3 regions of the Yaniella soli genome follow, and region 3 is predicted to be linked to each of the others. Evidence: riboswitches for the same ligand, from Rfam matches in the RefSeq annotation. Region 3 holds a riboswitch; each other region holds the start of a gene.
What was found. Region 3 has a riboswitch for thiamine pyrophosphate ahead of ACYVJT_RS12000 (YkoF family thiamine/hydroxymethylpyrimidine-binding protein). Riboswitches for the same ligand answer to the same signal wherever they lie in the genome.
Positions count from the first base shown of each region.

Region 1: another riboswitch for thiamine pyrophosphate. It lies ahead of ACYVJT_RS10615 (thiamine ABC transporter substrate-binding protein); the one in region 3 lies ahead of ACYVJT_RS12000 (YkoF family thiamine/hydroxymethylpyrimidine-binding protein).
Region 2: another riboswitch for thiamine pyrophosphate. It lies ahead of ACYVJT_RS01465 (LLM class flavin-dependent oxidoreductase); the one in region 3 lies ahead of ACYVJT_RS12000 (YkoF family thiamine/hydroxymethylpyrimidine-binding protein).

Region 1 covers NZ_BAAGSP010000019.1:37,887-45,586, reverse strand. Annotated here, with positions in the region: gene ACYVJT_RS10635 (aspartate ammonia-lyase) at 1-229, shown strand, start outside; gene ACYVJT_RS10630 (DMT family transporter) at 226-1,155, opposite strand; gene ACYVJT_RS10625 (agmatine deiminase family protein) at 1,399-2,487, shown strand; gene ACYVJT_RS10620 (MFS transporter) at 2,495-3,961, shown strand; TPP riboswitch at 4,013-4,118, shown strand; gene ACYVJT_RS10615 (thiamine ABC transporter substrate-binding protein) at 4,152-5,180, shown strand; gene ACYVJT_RS10610 (ABC transporter permease) at 5,150-6,826, shown strand; gene ACYVJT_RS10605 (ABC transporter ATP-binding protein) at 6,823-7,683, shown strand.
Region 2 covers NZ_BAAGSP010000002.1:78,400-86,099, forward strand. Annotated here, with positions in the region: gene ACYVJT_RS01455 (low molecular weight protein-tyrosine-phosphatase) at 1-411, shown strand, start outside; gene ACYVJT_RS01460 (fructosamine kinase family protein) at 408-1,223, shown strand; partial or broken gene ACYVJT_RS01465 (LLM class flavin-dependent oxidoreductase) at 1,258-2,391, opposite strand; TPP riboswitch at 2,553-2,653, opposite strand; gene ACYVJT_RS01470 (ATP-dependent Clp protease ATP-binding subunit) at 2,762-5,296, opposite strand; gene ACYVJT_RS01475 (hypothetical protein) at 5,510-5,728, opposite strand; gene lysS (lysine--tRNA ligase) at 5,738-7,282, opposite strand; gene ACYVJT_RS01485 (LysR family transcriptional regulator) at 7,369-7,700, opposite strand, start outside.
Region 3 covers NZ_BAAGSP010000025.1:4,653-12,352, reverse strand. Annotated here, with positions in the region: gene ACYVJT_RS12030 (hypothetical protein) at 1-379, shown strand, start outside; gene ACYVJT_RS12025 (ABC-three component system middle component 6) at 376-600, shown strand; gene ACYVJT_RS12020 (DUF2326 domain-containing protein) at 602-2,356, shown strand; gene ACYVJT_RS12015 (energy-coupling factor transporter transmembrane component T family protein) at 2,470-3,210, opposite strand; gene ACYVJT_RS12010 (ABC transporter ATP-binding protein) at 3,207-4,622, opposite strand; gene ACYVJT_RS12005 (ECF transporter S component) at 4,619-5,239, opposite strand; gene ACYVJT_RS12000 (YkoF family thiamine/hydroxymethylpyrimidine-binding protein) at 5,236-5,880, opposite strand; TPP riboswitch at 5,917-6,027, opposite strand; gene ACYVJT_RS11995 (helix-turn-helix domain-containing protein) at 6,208-6,465, opposite strand; gene ACYVJT_RS11990 (NAD-dependent epimerase/dehydratase family protein) at 6,500-7,282, opposite strand; gene ACYVJT_RS11985 (zinc ribbon domain-containing protein) at 7,428-7,700, shown strand, end outside.

The DNA of each region.
Region 1 (7,700 bases), on a different contig from region 3:
AAAATGTATCGACGGCATCACCGCAAATGAGTCACTCATGCGAGACATTGTGGAGGGTTCAGCTGGTCTCGCCACCGTCTTCTCACCGGTGGTCGGCTACAAGGAAGCAACCGCTTTGGCGCTTGAAGCCAATGCAACCGGTGCAAAGGTGACTGACCTGGTCCTTGCAAAGGGTCTGTTGTCTCCACAACAGGTGGAGCAGCTCATCAGCGAGGCCCTGACAAACTAACCAAACAGTTCGGGTGCGTACATAATGAGCACACCGGCAACCATGATCACCAGTCCGATCACTTGCAGTGGTTGGACTGGTTTTCTTGGTGCCGATAAGACGCCGAAGTGATCGACGACCAACGAGCCGGCAATAATGCCGACCTGGATGACAATGACGGTGGCTGCCGCCCCGATCAGAGGAGACAGAAACGCGACGCCGGTGACGTAGAGCGCACCGAGCAGCCCGCCCAACCACATCCACCAGGGGTTGTGCGTTTCTGCCGCGGGTACGGTGATGCGCAGAGACGAGCGCGTGATGACCACCAACACCAGTAACGCCACGGTGCCCACAACAAACGAGATAAATCCGGCGTGGATGGCTGACCCCAGTACGCCGGTGAGTTGACCATTGACGGCGACCTGAATACCAAAGCACACACCCACCGCGATGCCGATGACGTACCAGCCAGGCGACGGGGCGACCTGACGCTGCGGACGGGCTCGACCGGCAAGGACAGCCAGCAGTGCCGCGCCCACGACGACGAGCGCCCCGGTCAGTCGCCAGCTCGTGGCACGGTAGACGTCAACGCCAAACAGCCCGAAATGATCAATGACCATCGTCGTGATGACCTGAGCGGTCAGGTTCAGCGCCGTCGAATACAGTGCGCCCAAAATAGGTAGTAATAAGACGGTGGTGGTCATCCCGACGACACCAACGAGCCCACCGATCCACAACCACCAGGGTTGCGTGACGAACAGCGTGGCGTCGAAGCTGACGGTGCCGACCGTGGCCCAGGTGAGGACCGCCAAGCAGATGGTACCGACCAAAAACGAGATGACGGCCATGACCCAGGGGGTGGAGACCGAAGCGCGCAACCGGTTGTTGACCGCAGATTGATTCGGTAACAACACCCCGATAGCGACGCCTAGCAATGCGTAGAGCAACAAGAATCCTCGTGGACGTGCATGAATTGGGACACAACGCAGCTAGTCTAATCGAGGTTTTGTCCGTGACGCCTGCTGGCGCGGGCGGAAAACTCCTACGACTTTCGACGCCAGAACTAGTAGGATGACAAGATAGTAGATCGCTGGGCGTTCCGGGACTTCTCAGGTTGGTTCGGTACACTATCCCGGGAACTCAACGCACTGTTCCGCTCACTCAACCGGTTTTCAAGGGAGGAATGCCTGATGACTCAAGGGTCACGGTGGATTACCCCGGCCGAAACGGAACCAATCCAACGTGTCTGGATGCATTTTCCTCGCGCCGGTACCGTGAATTTTTCTGCCATGTGGCAACTATCTTCTGCACGTCGTGCGTGGACGCGGCTGGCCGAGACCATCAACCAGTATGTGCCCGTCACGCTGTTAGTTGATCCGGATGATCAGCACACGGTGTCCTCACACACCTCCTCGAGCCTCGACACCATGGTGATCCCTTTTCATAATGCGGCACTGCGCCGTACCGGTCCGACGATGGTCGTGTCGCGTCGTCCACAGTCCAACGGAGGCCGTCGACCACGTCGTGTTTTAGGGATGGTCGACTTTACCTTTAACGGTTTTGGCCGGCTGCCAGGCGTCGAATACGGGTTGGACGATACCCTGCCCGGCACCCTGATGGATTTGCGCCCGACGACCTCTGGGTGGAGCGAGCGCCTCCTATCGATGATGGTTTCCGAGGGCGGTTCCTGGATTACCGACGGCAACGGTACGGCAATAGCTTCCGAACGCCTGTTGACCGATCAGCGGCGCAACCCCGGCTGGTCGACGCGTGCCGTCGAACGCGAGCTCCGCCGCGATGTGGGGCTGGACCACATCATCTGGTTACCCTCTGGCCTGACCCGCGGTGCAGCACCGGCCGGCTGGGGTGGCTACATCGACCAGCTCGTCGCCTTCCACTCGCCCGGCCGCGTCCTGCTGCACACCCAGCCCGACGAGACCCATCCGGATCACGCCGCCACCAGCCAGGCACGCGAGATCCTGTCTGAAGCCACCGATGCCAACGGCAACCAGCTAGAAATTATTGACATGCCGGCCCCGCAAACGCATTCGGATATGCGCGGTCCGGTCAACTGGTCCTACATCGACTACCTGGTGCTCAATGACGTCATTATCGTGCCGCGCTTCGTGGACCCACACGACGACCAGGCCCGCCAACTGTTGAGCCGACTCTATCCGGAACATCGGGTCGTCTCCTTTATGGCCCAAGATCTCTTTGACCACGGCGCTTCCATGCGTGCCGTCACCCTGCCCCAACCCCAAGTCAGTTCCAGAAAATAATGATGTCTTGACCACAGAAAAAATGACCGGTATCCAACGAGCCATCTTGGTGGTGGTGCTGGTACCCGTGTTCATGTCCCTGTTGTCGATCTCCTCGATCAACGTGGTACTGCCCTCCGTCCAAGCCTCACTCGACGCGCCCACCAGCCAAATTCAGTGGGTGCTCTCGGGCTATACGCTCGCCTTCGGCGTGCTGCTGGTCGCCGGTGGTCGCGCCGGCGACACCCTTGGCCGAGGCAAACTCTTTGTCGCCGGACTCGGGCTGTTCGGGCTCGGATCACTGATCGCCGGACTCGCACTCAACGGCCCCATGCTGATCGTCGCACGCTTCATCACCGGCTTCGGCTCCGGGCTGCTGAACCCACAAACCGTGGGCTTCATCCAACAGTTCTTTGACGGGCCCCGCCGTGCACGGGCCTTCGCCTCATTCGGGTCCGTTGTCGGCGTTTCGGTAGCCATCGGTCCCGTCCTGGGCGGTGGACTCATCGCACTACTGGGCCCCGATTGGGGTTGGCGTTGGACGTTCTTGGTCAACGTACCCATCGCGGTGGCCGCCATCTACTTCGCCTATCGCAACTTTCCGACCTCGGCGTGGCAGCGCTACGTCCCCGAAGGCGTGACCGACGAGGCACGCACCAAACCCGATCTGGACCCTATCGGCACCATCACCTTTACCCTCGGTGCACTATTGGTCATGTGGACCTTCTTAGAACTCGATAAAGGCGGCATCTACTTCGCAATGCTGCCCGTGGGCCTGCTGATTTTGACCTGGTGGGTGTGGTGGGAACGCCGGTATAAACGACGCGGCGGGTCGCCCATGGTCGACATGAACCTGTTCACAAACCGGGCCTACCGCAACGGCACCCTACTCATTGGACTCTTCTTCACCGGTTCCACCTCCGTCTGGGTCACCGTGGCAATCTTTTTACAAACAGGCCACGGCATTTCGGCACTCGTCGCAGCACTCGTGGGCCTACCCTCGGCATTTGCCACCTCGATAACCTCCCAAATCGCCGGACGCTACGTACTGAAAACCGGTCGCGCAATGGTCGCCTGGGGCATGAGCGTGACCCTGACCGCTTTGGGATCATCCATCCTCGTCGTCATCGGGGTCCAACTCTGGGACTGGCCCATCTGGTGGCTCATCCTCACGCTGTCACTGATGGGTGCCGCACAGGGCTTCATTATCTCGCCCAACCAAACACTGTCGCTGATCGAAGTGCCCGCACACGTCTCCGGGGTGGCCGGAGGCGTCATGCAAACCGGCCAACGAGTCGGCACCTCCATCGGCACCGCGCTCATCACCTCGATGCTATTCGGGCTGGCCGCCGCCTACTCCTGGAACTGGGCATTCGTCGGCGCCTTCGGCCTCATCATGCTCATGGTCGCCCTGGCCATGGTCGTCGCCATCGTCGATATTGTCGGCACCCGACGCGCCCAAGCCGCCGTCCCACAGGGCCACGAAGCAAAATAACGTCACACTGTGGGCCAACAATGCGCAGGGTATGGCAATGCGGTAGGTTGGAGACATCGACAGGGGAGCAGTCCAACGAAGCTGCTGAGAGTGCTCGCGCAGACCCTCGAACCTGATTCCAGTTCATACTGGCGGAGGAAGTCGTAACTCTCCACGCATAGCGTGCCCTCCTACACGACAGGAGGACCTCATGAAAAAATTCGTCCCGGCGCTCGCCGCCACCACGCTGATACTGACCGGTTGCTCGGTGACCGACCAAGCGCCCGATGCCACCGACGACGCATCCCAAACCGTCACGGTCATGACCCACGACTCGTTCAATGTGCCCGAAGAACTCGTGACGGCATTCGAAGAAGACACCGGCTACACCATCACCACCACGTCGCCAGGCGATGCCGGAGCCGTGTTGAATCAGCTGATCTTGCAGCAGGACAATCCCACCGTCGACGCGGTCTATGGCATCGACAACTACTCGGCACCCACACTGCTCGAAGAAAACATGCTCACCACCCACGACGTCGAACTGGGCGGCGCTGCAGACTACACGGTCGGAACTGATACAGACGGCCACCTAGCGCCGATCGACCGCGGTCAAGTGTGCGTCAACATGGACAATGCGTGGTTCGAAGACGCCGACCTCGCGCCCCCAGAAACGCTGGCTGACCTCACCGATCCCGCATATGAGGGGCTCTTCGTCACCACCGACCCAACCGTGTCGTCACCCGGGCTCGCCTTCTTGGTGGCCACGGCGACCGCCCAAGATGACTGGCAAGGCTACTGGCAAGACCTCCTGGACAACGGCGCCAAGGTTGCCTCCAGTTGGTCCGACGCCTACTACAGTGACTTCACCTCCACCAGTGACGGTGAGTATCCGCTGGTACTGTCCTACTCGTCGTCACCGTCAGCCGAAGAAGGTCGCACCTCGACCATCACCGCCACGTGCACCGATCAGGTCGAATACGCCGGGGTATTGGAGGAAGCCGCCAACCCTGAAGGCGCCAAAGCGTTCATCGAATTCCTACTGAGCACCGAATTCCAAGCATCGCTGCCCGAGGAAATGTTCATGTACCCGGTCGATGACGACGTCGAACTGCCCGGCGAATGGGAACAGTATGCGCAGCTGGCCGATGACCCCATCAGCGCTGACCTGACCGTGGTCTCCGAGAACCGGGATGCCTGGCTGAACGAGTGGACCGAGCTCTACGAGAACGCCAACTAAACGTGCTCACCCGGTTCGGGTGGGGCGCCGCGCTCGCGGTCGTCCTCACCTTCCTCACCATCTTCTTCGCCTGGCCCGTCGGCGCGATGCTGGTACGCGGCATCACCGACGACGCCGGCAACCTGAACCTCAACACATTTGGCGACGTATTGACCACCGGTCGCACCTGGGCCATCGTCGGCCACACCCTGACGATGGCTTCGCTGGGCACCTTAGGCTCGGTCCTGTTCGGTATCCCCGCCGCCTATATTTTGTACCGCACCGATTTCGTCGGCCGCAACGTGCTGCGTTCCGTCACACTCATCCCATTCGTGCTGCCCACCGTCGTCGTCGGAGTGGCCTTCCGTGCGCTGTTGGGCACCAACGGACCGCTCGGGTTCCTCGGACTCGACCAAACCACCTGGGCCGTGGTCGCGGCCATGGTGTTCTTCAACATCAGCCTCATCGCCCGGCAAGTGGGTGGCCTGTGGCAGATGCTGGATCCGCGCACCGTCGAAGCCGCCCGCAGTCTCGGTGCGTCACGGGCACGGGCGTTTTGTACCATTACCCTGCCTGCACTCACACCCGCCATTGGGGCCTCCGCCGGGCTTGTGTTCCTGTACTGTTCGACTGCGTACTCGCTCGTGCGAACACTGGGCTCCCCCGGCGTGGGCACGTTGGAAACCGAAGTATTCCGGCAAACCCAAGCGTTCCTCGATCTGCGCACCGCCGCCGTGTTTTCGGCGCTGCAGGTGGTGTTTGTGCTCGCGTCGGTTTGGCTGACTCAACGACTGTCCCATCGCACTACGACCGCGCTGCGCCTGCAGCAACCACGTCGACAAAAGCTTTCCCGTGCCGACTGGCTGCCGTTGACCATCACCCTATTCGCCGTGATCGTCATCATCCTGTGGCCCATGGTCACACTGCTCGAACGGTCACTGGCCACCGATGACGGCTATGGGCTAGACAACTACCGCTTGCTGCTCACCTCGCCCGGCACGGGATTCGCCGGCGGCACCACCGCAGCCCAAGCGCTCGAGCACTCGGTCAAAATCGCGCTCGATGCCACCGTCATCACCCTGGTCGCGGCCATCCTCCTCTCACTGGTCATCACACGCCAGGTCAAACACCCGGGACTGGCTCGCGGGCAGCGGCTGCTAGACACCTTCATCATGCTGCCTATGGGTGTCTCATCAGTGACCATCGGTTTCGGATTCCTCGTCTCACTGCACGCGTGGAACCCGAGCCTGAGCCAATCCGGCATGCTCGTCCCACTGGCCCAAGCCGTCGTCGCGCTGCCGTTAGTCGTGCGCAGCCTGATCCCCGTGCTAGCCGCCGTCGACCCCAAACAACGCCAGGCGGCCGCCGTGTTGGGCGCCTCGCCGGCGCGCGTGTTGGCCACCATCGACGGGCCATACATACTCCGCGCGGTCGGACTCGCCGCGGGCCTGAGCTTCTCCGTAAGCCTCGGCGAATTCGGAGCCACCAGCTTCCTCGCGTCCCCCGAATATCAAACCCTGCCCATCTACATCGTGCGACTCCTCGGCCGACCCGGCGCCGACAACTTCGGCATGGCATTGGCCGCCGCCGTCGTGCTGGGTATTGTCGCATCCATCGCACTACTACTCGGCGAACGCATCCGTCCACGCCTCAGGAGATTCACATGAACGCCATCGAAGTCACCAATGTGCACCTGACCTATCCCAACGGCAACCGGGTGCTCACCGGCGTCGATCTCGAACTGGCCGACGGGGAGATTCTCGGCGTACTGGGCGCTTCTGGCTCCGGAAAATCCACGCTGCTGCGTGTCATCGCAGGGCTACAACACCCACAACGTGGCACCGTCACCATTGCTGGGAAGACCACCGATGACGACGACCGTCGACCCACTCCCCCGCACCTGCGCGACTGCACCATGGTGTTTCAGGATGCCCAACTCTTCCCGCACCGCACCGTCGCCGACAACGTGGCTTATGGCCTCGAAGCTGCAAAAGTGCCCGCGGTGGAGCGTCGACGTCGTGTTGCCGACGCACTAGACATGGTGCAGATATCTGAACTCGCCGACCGTGCCGTCACCGAGCTCTCTGGCGGCCAGGCGCAACGGGTGGCCCTGGCACGGTGTCTGGTGATCAACCCGTCCGTCATTTTGTTCGATGAACCACTCTCTGCACTCGACCGTGGGCTGCGCCAACGCCTGGCAGTCGATATTCGACGAGTGGTCAAGGAGACCGGCACCTCGGCAATATACGTCACGCATGATCCCAGTGAGGCATCGACGCTCGCCGACCGCATAGCCGTGGTCGAAAACGGCACAGTACTGGACCTCGGCCCATCCAATCAGTTGGATCCGTCCCAGCTATCCGACTCAGTGGCCAGTTTATTGGGTGATGTCGGAGAAGTGTCCGGTGTTGTCACCGCTGTGACCGAAGATTCCACGACCGTTGAAGTGGTGGATAGATATATCGTGCTCGCCGGACGACAAGGCTCGGTTGGCGACACCGTGACCGTGAAACTAACTCGGTAACACCCCAGACGCATCAT
Region 2 (7,700 bases), on a different contig from region 3:
GCTGACGTTACGTCAGCCGGCACCTCGGATTATCACATTGGCAGCCAGGCCCATAAGCTGACCCGAAAAGTCGGGACCGAACGCGGTTATGGGTTCAGTTCGGTAGCCGAGCAGCTCACACCAACGCACCTGGATGAAGCAGACGTCATCTTGGCGATGGACGATTCGAATCTGGCAAATATTCTGGCGCTTACTGACACTGACGAACAACGCGCCAAGATCGTTCGTTTCGGGGCATTCGCCTCGGCGGTAGACCAGGACGGTATTGCCAACGTGCCAGACCCGTATGGCCACCCCGAGGACGCTTTTGTTTCGATGTACGACCAGATTGAGGATGCAGCGCGCGGACTCGTGAGGGCCGTTGAAGACCAGAGTCTCGAAACCGTCCTGCAACGCTACGGTGCCCAGTGAGTCTGACCGGTTCGACGTCGACGGTTACGCTGACTGATGGGACCAAAGCGTTCCGCAAATCGTTACCCGGTGCTCCAGAAGGCTTCTTCCAGTTCGAAGCAGCCGGCTTACAAGCCCTAGGGGCGCTTGGGGCAAGGGTGCCCCAGGTATATGAGGTGACCGAGGAACAGCTCATCATCAGCCACGTTGAAGCCAAAGACGGTTCTGCTGCTATTGAGCACCCCGAATATGTGTTTGGCCAAGAGTTAGCGCAACTGCATCTGACCGCACAGCAGACTGCTGACCCAGCACAAACATTTGGCAGTCTCGAAGGGCTCGACCACTGGTTTCTGGGCGGCGCTGCCGTTGACCTACAACCCACCGAAACTTTGCATGAAACTCTGGTGACCAACAGGATCATCCCGTTAACCGAACAGGCAATTGAGTCGAGCCAACTCGATGCCTCTGCACTCCAGATGGCACAAGCCATCATCCCTGAGCACCTGGGACCACAAGAGCCACCAACTGTGGTGCATGGAGATCTGTGGGCTGGCAACCGCATGGTCGATCAATCGGGTGCCAGCTGGTTGATTGATCCCTCATGTCATTGGGGCCATCGCGAACAAGACATTGCCATGATGCAGCTATTTGGCGGATTCGGGCCGGCCGTTATGGACGGCTATAACGCAGTGTTTCCGCTGACTGCAGGTTGGCAAGAACGTATCCCGACTTTCCAACTCGTCCCACTGCTGGTTCATGTACTGTTATTCGGCTCGGGATACTCTGACCCCACGATGCGCTCGCTACGTGCCACCGTCAATCACCATCCTTAGGAGGATCATGACCATCTGGTGCTGTGGCCGCAAACTAGATTTTGGGTGCAGCCTCCTCGTGTAATCGAATCACTGGTGCAAAGTCCGTAAAGGATTCAGGGACGACAGTACCCATGATCATAAACCCGTCGGTTGCACCCTGTTCGACCAAATCCAGCATTTGTTGAGCGACAGAATCAGCGGTACCGACGAGAAGAGGTTTGAATTGCGCGATTGCACCCAACATCGCAAGCTGTCCAAGCGTCGTTATTCCGCCCGCTACGAGTTCGGCAACAGTATTTTCGAATCCTTCGGCACCGGTCGCGCCATGCTGTGTTCGCAAAAATTCTGCGGCTGAATCCTTCAAGGACCAGTCAGCAGGATCAGCCCGGAACAAAGTGGCCAGATCCTGCAAGGCAGTGACTGGGTCAATCAGGCCTTTGAGCTGCCGCAGTTTTTCCTCCGCAGCGACTCCGGATTCGGCGACGACGGGTTGAACACCCATCAGCGTGGTGATCCTATCTGGGTTTCTTCCTGCTTGTGATGCTCTGTAGCGAAGATCCGCACGAATCTGTTGACCTTGAGCACCGTCGGCCGCCACCATAAATGTTGCGTCAGCCTAGCGAGCAGCAAAATCCAGACCTGTTGGGGAAGCACCGGCTTGCAATAGCATCGGACGATGGCCCTCGACGTCTCCCGGCACGGTCAAAGGGCCAATGCCGTGGTTGGTCGGCTGGATACGTGTGGGGTCAGCGAAACGGCCGGTTTCGGTATCTACCCACAGTGCATCGTCTGGGAATGTTTGCCAGACGTCCAGCACCTCTTGGGTGACCTTGTCCGCTTTGTGATACCTATCTGCTCTGGGTTCAAGCCCGGGCAGGCCCATGTTTTGCGCCTCATAATCGTAGGCAGAAGTCACGATATTCCAGGCGGCGGGACCCCCGGACAGTTGATGCAAGGTCGCTACCCTGCGAGCAATATCGTAAGCCGGCACAAAGGATGTAGAAAGCGTACATCCTAGACGCAGCCGTTCTGTCACGGAGGCAACAGCCGACATCACGGTCACAGGATCCAGGTAAATTCCCCCTTTGGCACCTGCTGCAATAACAGCATCTGTGGTGCCATCGTGACCACGTGCCATTGCCATCGCATCTGGAACAAACAACATGTCATAGCCGTCTGCTTCCAGTTAGCGTCCTATATCCGCCCAGAATTTGGCACGTAACCAGTCGGAACGATTCTTGGGATGTCGCCATGCACCAGCGAGTTGAAACAAGGGCGGAAAAATCATTGCCGCACAAGGTATGGAAGATTCGAAAGGTTTCGCAACACATTGCGTGGCGTGAACTGGTGAAGTCATCTGGCCCTTCCTCCGCCGGCATGATCCGGATCAGGTGTTCGGGTCTGCGCGTTGCGCACTCTCAGCCGTGTCAGCTCCCCGGGGTACGGCCTCTACTGTAGACCACAACGAGGCGTCAGCATGAACTATTGCTGTCGCATAAAAAAGTGCTGGAACCCTCTCGTTGAGGGGTCCAGCACTTTTTGTCCGAGGCTAAAGGTTAGCTGTCGCTACCTGCCTCGATTGCTTCGCGTTCTGGTGCGGCTTCGATCGATTCTGGTTGGTTGACCAGTTCGAAGTCGAGTTCCGCATTCTTGCCTTCGCCCTTCACGGACACGAGGATGTGGGTGTAAGGCGGGATTTCACCGAAGAGCAGCTTCTCGGACAGTTTATCTTCCAGCATGTCTTGCACCGTACGACGCAGCGGACGGGCACCCATGGATGGGTCGTAACCACGCTCTGCCAACAGTTCCTTGGAGGCCTGATCCAGTTCGATGCTCAGGTTCTGTTCTTTCAAACGCTCCTCGAGGCTGCCAATGAAGAGGTCGACAATCTCGATGATTTCGGAGATGGACAGCTGTGGGAAGACAATCGTGTCGTCCACACGGTTGAGAAACTCTGGGCGGAAGTGCTGACGCAGCTCCTGCTGAACGGTTGCCTTCATACGTTCGTATCCGGTCTCGGTGTCAGAAATTGACTGGAAACCGGTCTGAACACCCTTAGCAATATCGAAGGTACCAAGGTTGGTCGTCATAATGATGACCGTGTTCTTGAAGTCCACAACGCGACCCTGTGAGTCGGTCAGACGACCTTCTTCCAGAATTTGCAGCAACGAGTTGAAAAGGTCCTGGTGGGCTTTTTCAACTTCGTCAAACAGGACAACGGAGAACGGACGGCGACGAACCTGTTCGGTCAGCTGGCCACCTTCCTCGTAGCCGACGTAGCCCGGAGGGGCACCGAAGAGGCGTGAGACGGTGTGTTTCTCTTGGAATTCTGACATGTCCAGGGTGATCAGGGCTTCTTCATCCCCGAACAGGAACTCGGACAGCGTCTTGGCCAGCTCGGTTTTACCAACACCGGTCGGACCGGCAAAGATGAACGAGCCGGTTGGACGGTGTGGATCCTTCAGCCCGGCACGGGTACGACGAATCGCACGTGACAGCGACTTGACTGCTTCGTCTTGGCCAATGACCCGACGATGCAGTTCGTCTTCCATATTGCGCAAACGCTCGGCTTCGCTTTCGGAGAGACGGAAGACTGGAATACCGGTGGACTTCGATAGCACTTCGGCAATCATGTCTTCGCCGACTTCGGCGATACCGTGAGCGGCTTCGTCACGCCATTCGCGTTCTTTGGTGTTGCGCTCATCTTGGAGTGACTGTTCTTTGTCACGTAGTGAGGCCGCACCTTCGAAGTCTTGGCCGTCAATGGCGGCTTCCTTCTCTTTGCGTACTTCCTCGATGCGCGCATCGTATTCCTTGATCTCTGGAGGGGTCGACATCCGCTGAATACGCAGACGTGCACCGGCCTCATCGATCAAGTCGACTGCCTTATCCGGCAGGAAGCGATCTGAGATGTAGCGATCTGCCATGGTGGCAGCTGCCTGGAGTGCTTCATCCGTGATGGACACACGGTGGTGCGTTTCGTACCGGTCGCGCAGACCACGCAGAATGGCAACGGAGTCTTCAACTGATGGTTCGTCAACCTGGATGGGCTGAAAACGACGTTCCAGGGCCGCATCTTTTTCAATGTGTTTGCGGTATTCATCCAGTGTCGTGGCACCGATGGTCTGCAGTTCGCCGCGTGCCAACATCGGCTTGAGAATCGAAGCGGCATCGATGGCGCCTTCTGCGGCACCGGCACCTACGAGTGTATGAATCTCGTCGATGAACAGGATGATGTCGCCACGAGTGCGAATTTCTTTGAGAACCTTCTTCAGGCGCTCTTCGAAATCACCGCGGTAACGAGAACCGGCAACCAGCGAACCCAGATCGAGGGTGTATAGCTGCTTGTCTTTCAAAGTCTCTGGTACATCGTCACGCACAATGGCCTGTGCCAGACCTTCGACAACGGCCGTCTTACCAACACCGGGTTCACCGATGAGCACCGGGTTGTTCTTGGTACGACGCGAGAGCACCTGCATGACGCGTTCCATCTCGTCGCTGCGCCCAATGACTGGGTCAAGCCGAGATTCGCGGGATGCTGCAGTGAGGTTCGTACCGAACTGGTCGAGCACAACTGAACCGGCCTGCTGGCCTTGGCTGCCACCTGAAGCAGAAACTCCTGCGGTTTCTTTACCTTCACCTTCGCCGGAGCCCTGGTAACCGGACAACAACTGAATGACTGTCTGGCGGACGCGGTTGAGGTCGGCGCCCAGCTGCACGAGTACCTGTGCGGCCACGCCTTCACCTTCACGGATGAGTCCGAGCAGGATGTGTTCGGTGCCGATGTAGTTGTGGCCAAGTTGCAGTGCTTCACGCAGTGAGAGTTCTAAAACTTTTTTGGCACGCGGGGTGAATGGGATGTGACCGGATGGCGCTTGCTGGCCCTGACCGATAATTTCTCGCACCTGCTCGCGTACCGCGCCTAACGAAACGTCAAGGGATTGCAGGGCTTTGGCGGCCACGCCATCGCCTTCGTGGATCAACCCGAGCAGGATGTGCTCGGTGCCGATGTACGAGTGGTTCAGCATGCGCGCTTCTTCCTGCGCAAGCACTACTACTCGTCTGGCCCGATCGGTGAATCTTTCAAACATAGGCACACTCCTTGCTGACTATTGAGTCTGATCGTACTGAGTTATAAATCGTATTGAGACTACTGTTCACTGCTGGGCGAAGGAAATGCACCATTTTTACCGAAAGCTGAGTCTGATCGGCTCAAGGTAAAATTTGCACAACTCTAGTCCTTTCACACAAAGGTAATTGTTAGGAGTAGAGATAACCAGCTTTGAGTCAGCGTTATTCCCGGACTAAAACTTTTCTACTGTTGCGTTGGCTTCGTCTTCCACACCCTGTTGTTTTGCGGCACGACGCTGGGCCCACAGTTGCGCTTCACGCTCTTCGGCATCCCGCTTGGCATCACGTTCACCGGAATCCCCGCGAAACAGCGAGCGCATAACCAACCAGAAGATAAAGAACAGCCCAATGGATGGGGCAAGGACTTCAAAATAATCCCAGAACACTTCCATAGTGCCTCCTTACTCGTCGCCTTCTGGTTTCAGCAGCGGGAACAAAATGGTTTCACGAATCCCGGTGCCGGTCAACAACATGACCAACCGATCAACACCCATACCGAGTCCGCCGGTTGGGGGTGCACCATATTCTAGAGCCCGAAGGAAGTCGTGATCCAGTTGCATAGCTTCTTCATCGCCAGCAGCTGCAGCATCGGATTGAGCAGTCAGGCGTTCGCGCTGGATAACGGGGTCAATAAGTTCGGAAAATGCGGTGCCGATCTCATAACCGTTAATAATCAGGTCCCAGGCTTCCACCATGCGCGGGTCGTCGCGGTGTGGGCGAGCAAGTGGCTGGGCCGCTTGCGGGTAGTGATAAATAAATGTTGGCTGGACGATATGTGGTTCCACGAGTTCGTCGAAGAGTTCCATCGCCAACTGCTGAACGGATAGCTGCTCGTCAACCTCAACGTTGTTCGCCTCGGCGATGGCCCGCAGTTCTTCTGCCGAGGTGTCGGGTGTAATATCCTGGCCGACGGTTTCGGAGATGGCGGGGTAAAATTCTTTCCATTCCCACTCGCTATCGAGTACCACGGTCTGGCCTTCTGGCGTGATCAACTCGTGACCGACACCGGCAGCGTTGGCAGCCGACAGAATGATTTCGCGAATGCGCTCGGCCATGCCATACATATCGGAGTATGCTTCGTAGGCTTCCAGCATGGTGAACTCCGGTGAGTGTGTGGAATCCACCCCCTCATTTCGGAAAACCCGTCCGATTTCAAAGATCTTGTCGATGCCACCGACCACGGCGCGCTTCAGGAAGAGCTCGGTGGCAATACGCAGCGTCATCGTCTGGTCAAATGCATTGAGATGTGTTTCAAATGGTCGAGCCTGTGCCCCACCGTGAATCAGCTGCAAAATCGGCGTTTCGACTTCGATGTAGCCCTGATCTTCGAGCGCACGACGGACGGCACGGACCACACCCGAGCGAGTATGCACCATTGCAGCGGCTTCTTGGCGCACGATCAGATCGGCATAGCGCTGCCGCACGCGGGTCTCATCGGCCAGGTCAGCGTGCAGTACGGGCAGTGGACGCAGCGCTTTGGATGCCATGGTCCAGGTATCTGCCATGATCGACAGCTCGCCGCGTTTGGATGTAATGACTTCACCGGTGACGGCGATGTGGTCACCGAGGTCGACCAGGTGCTTATATGAGTCCAGGGCTTCTGCTCCCACGCGGGCCTGGGACAGCATGACCTGTAGACGTGGATGGTCACCGGTTTCGCCGCCTTCTTGCAGCGTGACGAACGCGAGTTTTCCGGTATTGCGTTGGAATACGACGCGACCAGCCACGGCCACGATGTCGCCGGTTTCTTCGCCCGCTTCGAGGTTCGGGTACTTTTCACGAATCTCGGCCAGCGAATGGGTGCGGTCTACCGCAACCGGATAGGCCTGGATGCCGGCATCGAGCAGTTCTTGGCGTTTCGCCTGACGAACCTTTCGCTGATCACGGGTATTTGTAGCGCCTTCGGCGTCGGATGGGTTGGCATTAGCTGCGTTGGTCGTACTCACGCCTAGTAGTCTAGCCCGGCGCAGGCCCACTGAGTTTCGTTATGTCCGACATGTGCAGTTTAATCGCCCTTGGCTCACCAGCACGCTCAAGGTTGTGGATCAATCGGGCCCGGGGTGAGTTCCGGATACCGTGCTTGTGCAAATGCCGCGAGTTCCTCTGCGAGCTCTTGCACACGTTCCAGAGCGTAGTGATCGGCTCGCCAACCGGCGTGTAACCACACAGATAAAATGTGGTGCCCCGTAGTAATTTTGGCCGGCTTCAACCCGAAGAACGCATCCTCGGTGACCACGGCGACCCCATTCCCCGTCGCCACGAGGGCCTGGGCAACGCGGCCTGAATTCGTTTCCACAATTTGTGGCACGGTCAGCCCGGCAACATCAACCGCGCCGTCTAATACCCTGCGCGACATGAAGTCGG
Region 3 (7,700 bases):
TGATTTGCCTTCCACCCCTATGATCGCAGTCACACCGCAAGCCAAAATGAACGCAAACTCCCTTTCGAACGCGATTCGTCCCACCATGAATATCGGACTGGCACAAGCTCCGCAGGTTCAGGAATACATCCGGCAACAGGCCAAGATTTCGAAGGGATTTCCGGAACGCCTCCGAGCGGGGTTTGTCGAGGAATATGAGCGTCTCCTGGCAAAAGGTGTAATAGGTGACGATTTGTTTCTTTCCTTGGTTGAATTTGGCACAAACAGCAGTTCATCTCCACAGATGGATGGGGCTCGATACTTCGTTATCCAGGCTGCCGCTGCAGCTGTACTTTGCCACCTCTTCGAAGTTTGCGATATCTTCAAGGCACCAGCATGATCCTCCCAACAAAATACGTACCAGCAGCCGACAGCACCCTGGGCATAGCTGGGGCATTGTTACCTCTCCGTCACAACAACCCTACGGTGAGCGAATTGTGGCATTCCTTTCGTGAAACACGTCCCGAGGCAACATTCGATTCGTTTACGGAGTCCCTTACTCTCTTGTTCCTTATTGGTACAGTCACATTGGACTCAGGCATACTTAAATGGCAGGTGTGAGATGAGGCTGAACTCACTAACGGCTAGTTTCCCTGAATTCAGGTCGATCACGTTTCGTGACGGACTTAATATCGTAGTTGCAGACCGGGCACAAGACTCGACAAAAACTGATTCACGCAATGGTCTCGGCAAAACGACCGTAATCGCGTTGATTGATTTCTGTCTCGGCTCTAATATGAATGATCGCTTAGCCCAGATGAAGGGCAACAACTGGTACTTCGTCCTATCACTCACTACAAAATCGGGCATCACCCTTAGGGCGTCTCGAGGGCCCGATGAGTCCAGTCGGATCCGAATAGAAGGCAACGCGGTATCGGCTGGAGTTATCGAACCTGGAGAACAATCCGAGGCCGGGTCAATTGAAGTTGGCGTTCGAAAATGGACCGACTGGCTCGGCAAAGAAAGTTTTTATCGAGCAGGGATGCCTGCCGAGCCACCAACTTTCCGTAGTCTTATACGACACCTTGCGCGTTATCGTACAGATTCCTTGATTGATCCATTTAGAACAGTTGCTAATCAAGCAGCGGAGGGAGTTCAAGCCGAGAACGCTTACCTCCTGAACTTAGATTGGCGCTTTGCAAAAGAATGGACAGACCTCAAAGAACGAAAAGCCCGTGTTGCACTCGTCGATGACCCCGACACTTCACTTGAGAGTCGCATCGCAGCGCTAGAACCACAGCTTGTACGAAGTCAACGCCGGGCAAATCGCCTGAATCAAGACATCAGTACGTTTTCAGTGTTACCGGAGTATCGAGAAATTGAGACGCGAGTGCAGCAATCGACTTCTCAAATCAAGACCCTCGGCAACGAGAATTTCACAGATCGACAACAGCTCGCACTATACGAATCTCAGGTTGCAGATGAATTCGCTTCAAGCAACGTAGATGTAGAAAGACTTTTCGCCGAAGCCGGAATAGTTCTTGGAGAGGCGGTCACTCGTAGCCTTGCTGAAGCTGCTGAATTTCAAGAGCAAGTAACTCAAAATCGAGCCACATACCTCGCCGATGAAACCCGTCGTATTCGTGAACGTATCATGCAGCGCGAGACTGAACAGGCACAACTAGCAGAGCAGCAGGAGCAAGATTTACGATTACTCCGCTCTGGAGGGGCTCTAGATGACCTTGCTGCACTCCAGAATAGCCTCGCTGAAGTTCAAGTCGAAGTAGCTCGAGTTGAAGAGCAAATTCAAACACTTCGTGATTTGAGCGATCGAAAATCTCAACTCAAATCTGACGAACTTGATCTGACAACTCGAACTCAGCTCGATTTGAAGGAACGGTTCACCCACAGAGCAGGGATAGTTGCGCGCTTTGGTGAGATCATGGAGGCCCTTTACGGCGAGCCTGCCGATCTGCGTGTCTCAACCGGCAGAACAGGTGTGCGATTTAAGGTGGTATTACCCAAAACGGGGTCTGGTGGGGTGCATTTGATGGCAATCTTTGCCTACGATATTGCTCTGAGTGAGAACCTCGCAAGCGACGGAAGAGGCCCGGGTTTTGTTATCCATGATAGTTCGATTTTTGCAGACGTAGACGAGCGTCAGACGGCCAGAGCAATTGAAATCGCGGCTGCTTCGGCCGAGACGTATGGGTATCAGCATCTTTTGACTGCCAACAGTGACCAAGTTCCTTGGGACGAATTCCACGAACGATCAGTTTTTGACGATGCGATTGTGCTGACTCTGCATGATGGAGACCCATCAGGGAGTGTGCTTGGTCAAAGGCTTCAGTTCTCAATCGAGTCAGAGGAAGGGTAACAGTCTGTTCCATTTCGTGAGCTAGGTCTCTCTTCGAAGTTCATCAAATGGCCTGAGACTCCGCAATTTCGCAGTGTTTAGTAGCGGGCTGGGAACGGACCGATTGCTTAGACCTATAACCAGCAGTACGCGATTGAGAACGCGCACGCGATCATCCCGAGCACAACGTCGGAAGCGTGCACGCGGATCGGCCGGTAGGTACTGCGCGGTTTGAGTCCGAACCCTCTGGATTCCAGTGAGGTGGCGATCCGCTCCGACCGTCGAAGTGCCCCGATCAACAGTGTGAAGACCAGCCGCCCGGCCTCTTTGACCTTGAGCTTCGGTTTCCCATGCCGGTTCAGTGTGGCACCACCGGTCCGCATGAGCTGTGCCGCACGGATGGTGTGCCATTCCCGTGGCAGACTCAGCAGCAGTTGGTACCCGGCCAAGATGGCGAAGGTAATCGACGCTGGTAGTTTCAGGTTCTGATTCAGCGAGCGCATCAGCTCAACGGGTGCGGTCGAGGTGAGAAACAGTATCGAGGCCACCCCAATGACCAGTGTTCTGCCCGCGAGCGCGGCACCGATCAGTACTCCGTCGTCGGCACGGGCCAGCACGTTGACCAGAAACAGCCCGAGCCCAAAGCCGATGAATGGTATATGCGCCATTGCCAACCATTTGGGTGGGACGTTGCCGATCGTCAGCGCCACGCCCACGAGTGCAACCCACAGCAGTGCCGGGCGCACAGGATCCCATACGAACAGTAGCGAGACCGACAGCACGAACAGACTGATGAGTTTCACCGAGGGGTTCCATCGGGTGAGCACGCCGGGTTCGACCAGGGTTGATGGATGCTCAATGGTCACGGTGCTCATGCCAGTGCTCCTTGTGACACGGTGACAATCCGCGTGGCCCAGGCGTCGGCAATGCGTTGGTCGTGGGTAATGATGGCGACCGCTCCCCCGGCGTCGGCATAGTCGGCCAATTGTTTGAGCATGGTTGTGGTCGCAGCCCGATCCAGACCGAAGGTTGGTTCATCGGCCAGCAGCACGGTGGCGTCGCTGCCGTGTCTGGCAGCAAGTAGTCCGGCTGCAACGGATAACCGGCGCTTTTCTCCACCGGAGAGTCGAAACGGATTCAGTGCTGCAAGGTGGTCGAGCCCGAACGCTTGGCTGAGCTGTGTGATCGATGCTTCGGTGTTGGCGTTGGGTTCGAGCCCGAAGCGTAGTTCGTCGTCGACCGAGTGGGTAAGGAACTGATGCTCGGGGTTCTGAAACACCATGACCGGTCGACAGCCCTCGATCGTGCCCTCGGACTCAAGGAGACCGGCCAGTGCCATAAGCAGTGTGGTTTTCCCTGTCCCGTTGGCACCCATCACGGCGATGCGCTCACCTGGATAGATGTCGAGGTCGACGTGGTTGACGACTGGATCGGTACCCGGAGCGGGCCGCACCGTGAGTCCGCGAGCACTCAGCAATGCCTCTGTCTCTGGTTCTTCGGCCGGTACGAACTGTGGCAACTGCACGCCTGGTGTCCACACACCATTGGCTTCGAGTTGGTCGGCATGTTCGGCCAGCACCTGATGTGTTGGGCCATCTGCTTGGATGTGACCTTCATTGATGACCACGGCCCGTGCGGGAAGACCGGGTCCGTCGGCGAGCTCGTCGAGGCGGTGTTCCACCAGGATCAGTGCACCCTCGGTACCGGTGAGCTCGGTGAGGACTTGCATCACCGAGGCAACGCCTGCCCCATCCAGCATGGAGGTTGGCTCATCGGCGAGCACGATCCGTGGCCTTGCTGCGAGCGCGGCAACCGTGGCGATTCGTTGCACCCATCCGCCCGAAAGTGTGTCGGTGCGCTGCCGCAGGAGGTGGTCTGCATCGACCGAGGCCAGCAGGTCGGTGACGCGTTGGCCGATCTCATCGGGGTCGACCCCATGGTTTTCAAGTGTCAGGGCGATTTCGTCTTCGACCAGTGGCAGGGTGATGCTGGCATGTGGATCTTGGGGCACGTTGCCGACTCTTCGACTCAGCCCGGCGACCGTGTTGGCGAGGACCGGTTCCCCTGCGACCAAGCATGCACCGGCGGTTTCTAACGGCACCGAGTGGGGTACGACCCCGCGGATGGCATCGAGCAGGGTGGATTTCCCCGCGCCAGATGCACCGAGCAGCAGGATTTGTTCGCCCGGCATGACCGTGAGGTTGATGTCGTCGAGGAGCACCCGGTCGGTGCGCGGGTCCACGGCTGTGAACCCGCGCAGCTCGACCAGCGGAGTAGTCATCGTCATCGTTGTCTTCCGATGGCATAGTTGTCGACCACACCGGTGGTTTTGATGGCTCGTACGAGGAAGTAGGCGAGGATTCCGCCCAGGATGATGCCCGAACCGCAGTGGATGACCAGGCGCAGCAGCAGGATGTCTTGACCAAACCAGCCAAAGCGAATGGCCGAGAACCAGAAGATAAAGAATGCCCCCAGGAAGCCACTGATCGCGTAACGGCTGATGCCGAAGCGTTTATACCTGCCGATGGCAAAGGGCAGTTCTGAACCGAGTCCCTGTAGTAGCCCGGAGAGTAGCAGTGTCGGACCAACGGGGGAGCCGAGGAAGACGAACTCGATGGTCGCAGCCAGTATCTCCGCAAGAATGCCCGAGCCTGCCTTGCGTGTGATGGCCACAGCCAGTGGGGCGACCAGTAACCAGCCGCCCTGCAGGAAGTGTTGGGCAATATCGCCGGCCGGGCCCATGACAATCGCCAGCCCGTTCCATGCTTGGACCAGCGCCCAGTAGACGAACCCGAAGACCACACCGAGCACGACCACCAGGACGAGATCTTTGAGTTGCCAGCGCCAGGGGCTGTCATAGGGGTTGCGATATTTCGTTTGGAATGGTTGTGCTGTGCCGGTCACGCTGCACCACCGGCGTTCTGTGATGTGGGTGAGTCCAGTGAGACCGATACGTGAGAGACGACGTGCGGGACTTCTTCGCCGACTTTTGCCCAGGCATTCACGATCACCCTCAGCACATCGGCCAGATCTCCGCGCAGGATGGTGGCATAGTGTTCGCTGGTGACGGTGATGCCTGAGGCTTTGGCTTCATCGATGGCTGCATAGATTGGGCCCATGTGTGGGCTGCCGTCGTCGGCCAGCGGGTACAGCGACCATGCCGCTACTGCTTCAATACCCGTTTTGTCGAGTTCGACGGGCTGCTCTGCTGAAATCTCGCCGGGGATGAGTTCACAGGAGGCTTCACCGGGGCAGCCACGAGAAAACAGCAGATGGCTGGTGAGATGTTTCCGCTCTGAGGCTCGGGATGCTGCGGCAATGAGCGTGGTGGCGTATTGCGCGAGCTGTTGTGCGGCGTCACCGGATTGCACACCGACATAGGTGGAGACTTCACCGGTGGCAATCTCGAGGCCATCCAGGTTGAGCTGGTTGTTGGTTTCTTCCAGCGCGTTGAGGATGATGTTTGCGAAGTCATCACTGTGCGGGTGGACGCTAATGCGCATCCCGATCCCGATTTGTGCTGGTGATAATGTTTGACCACTCACGGTGGTCTCCCTTCCGACCACCGGGCTCTCAATATATTGAAAGCTTCGGACCTCTCCCTACGCCAGTATGATCTGGATCAGGTTGAATCGGGTCTGCGGCATCTCCGCACTCTCAGCACCAGTTTCAGTGCACCCCGGGGTCTTTGTGTGGTCACCACACTAGTCTGTTTGGTGCAGCCCGCGTCAACGTTGCGGAATTGGACCGGACCATGATTGACGCGTCTCGTATTGCACAATAGATTGTGAGTATCAGTCCCTGCCGTTGACTCCCCTCTTGATCTGGGACAGCCGATGACAGGGACTTTAATTTCCGCTCAACGTCAGTGTTTAAAGAAGCGCAGCTATCTCGCCGGTAGCTTCGGCACGAGTAGATGCTTGCCGGGAGAATCGCTGGGCAAGCTCTTCACAATCCCGGTCACGTCTTTTTTGAAATCGGACTAGATCGACCAATCCAATGCGGAGCTCACGCCCTACTTGGTGAGACGATATTTCACCACGGTCAAGGAGTCTGTACAAATGCGCGCGACTCATGTTGAGTCTCGACGCAACTTGACTGAGCGTCAGTTCTTTTTCTATATCAGGCATGTGAATCATCTCCGTTCATTCTTACGAAAGTTCTTCATCCCGTATAAACAGTGTGGTCCCACTCGTCTTGATCGGGCGACGAGGTGGCATAGCGGAGTCGGTACGGCTCCTCAGCTGCGAACTCTTCAAAGATGATGTCTACCAGATCGTCTCCGGTGAGCCACGTTCGTTTGAGGCGCTGTGCCCGGAATGCTCCGAACCCCAGCTGCGGCAGTTCATCAGAATCAATGAGTTCTTGGAGCGTCATGCTGGTCCGCATGGTGCCGATACGCAGCACACTGACCGGCAACCCAGATGCATCACTGGCAAAGCGACCGATTGCTTCCATATACGCTTTCGTCGCACCGTACAGTCCGTCGGGGCGGGGTGGATCTGAAGGTTTCACGTGCACGTCGCCTGTGCCCGCGATCAGCTCTCGCTCTGGCCATCCGGCCGCATGATTACTGGATGCCAGGATGACTCGTCGAGTCCCGTGCGCTCGTGCCGAGGCCAGAATACGGTTGGTCGCATCGATCTCTATTGCGTAGAGGCCGTGTTTGCCGTCGGGAGCACCCGTGGCAAGGTGCAGCACGAAGTCTGCCTCTTCGACCAGTCGACCGACGAGCTCTGTATCGTCCAGGTCGGACTGATAGGTCTCGTGGAACGCTCGATCCGCAATCGGTCCCTTATCAATACCCACGAGTTGGTATGACTCAGCGAGCTGCTGCGTGACGAGACTGGCCACGGTCCCCGCTGCGCCGGTGATCAGAATGCGGTTCCCCGGTGGTCGAGGACTCCACTGGGGTTCGGATGGTGATGCTTCAAGTGGAAGGTCCATGATCCGATCCAATCGCTCAACGGGCCGAGATGCAACACTTCGCTCTGCTCATCGGAGAGTAATAAGTGGACTTCAAACCACAGAAGCGGTAGAGATATTCGCAGCACTCTTCTCACACTCAGCGCTTTTGACGAGGAAATTCATTTTGTCACAGGTACCTCCACCACCCCAGCAACCACCAGCCCCCGGGCCTGACTCGCCACCACCTGCAGTGGCCTCTTTCCTCAAAGAGATCCCGCCAAATGCCTGGGCGCGGACCTTCCTGATTGTTGCGGTGTTCTTCGGCGGTGCGTTGATCATGGCAGGCGTCATCGCGGGGCTGTTCACGGCCGGGGTCGGCGCGGCCGTCGGCAACGGTTTCCCAGCAGAGCTTGATGCGGTACTCGGTGGTGGCCCCACCTGGATTGTGATGACCTTC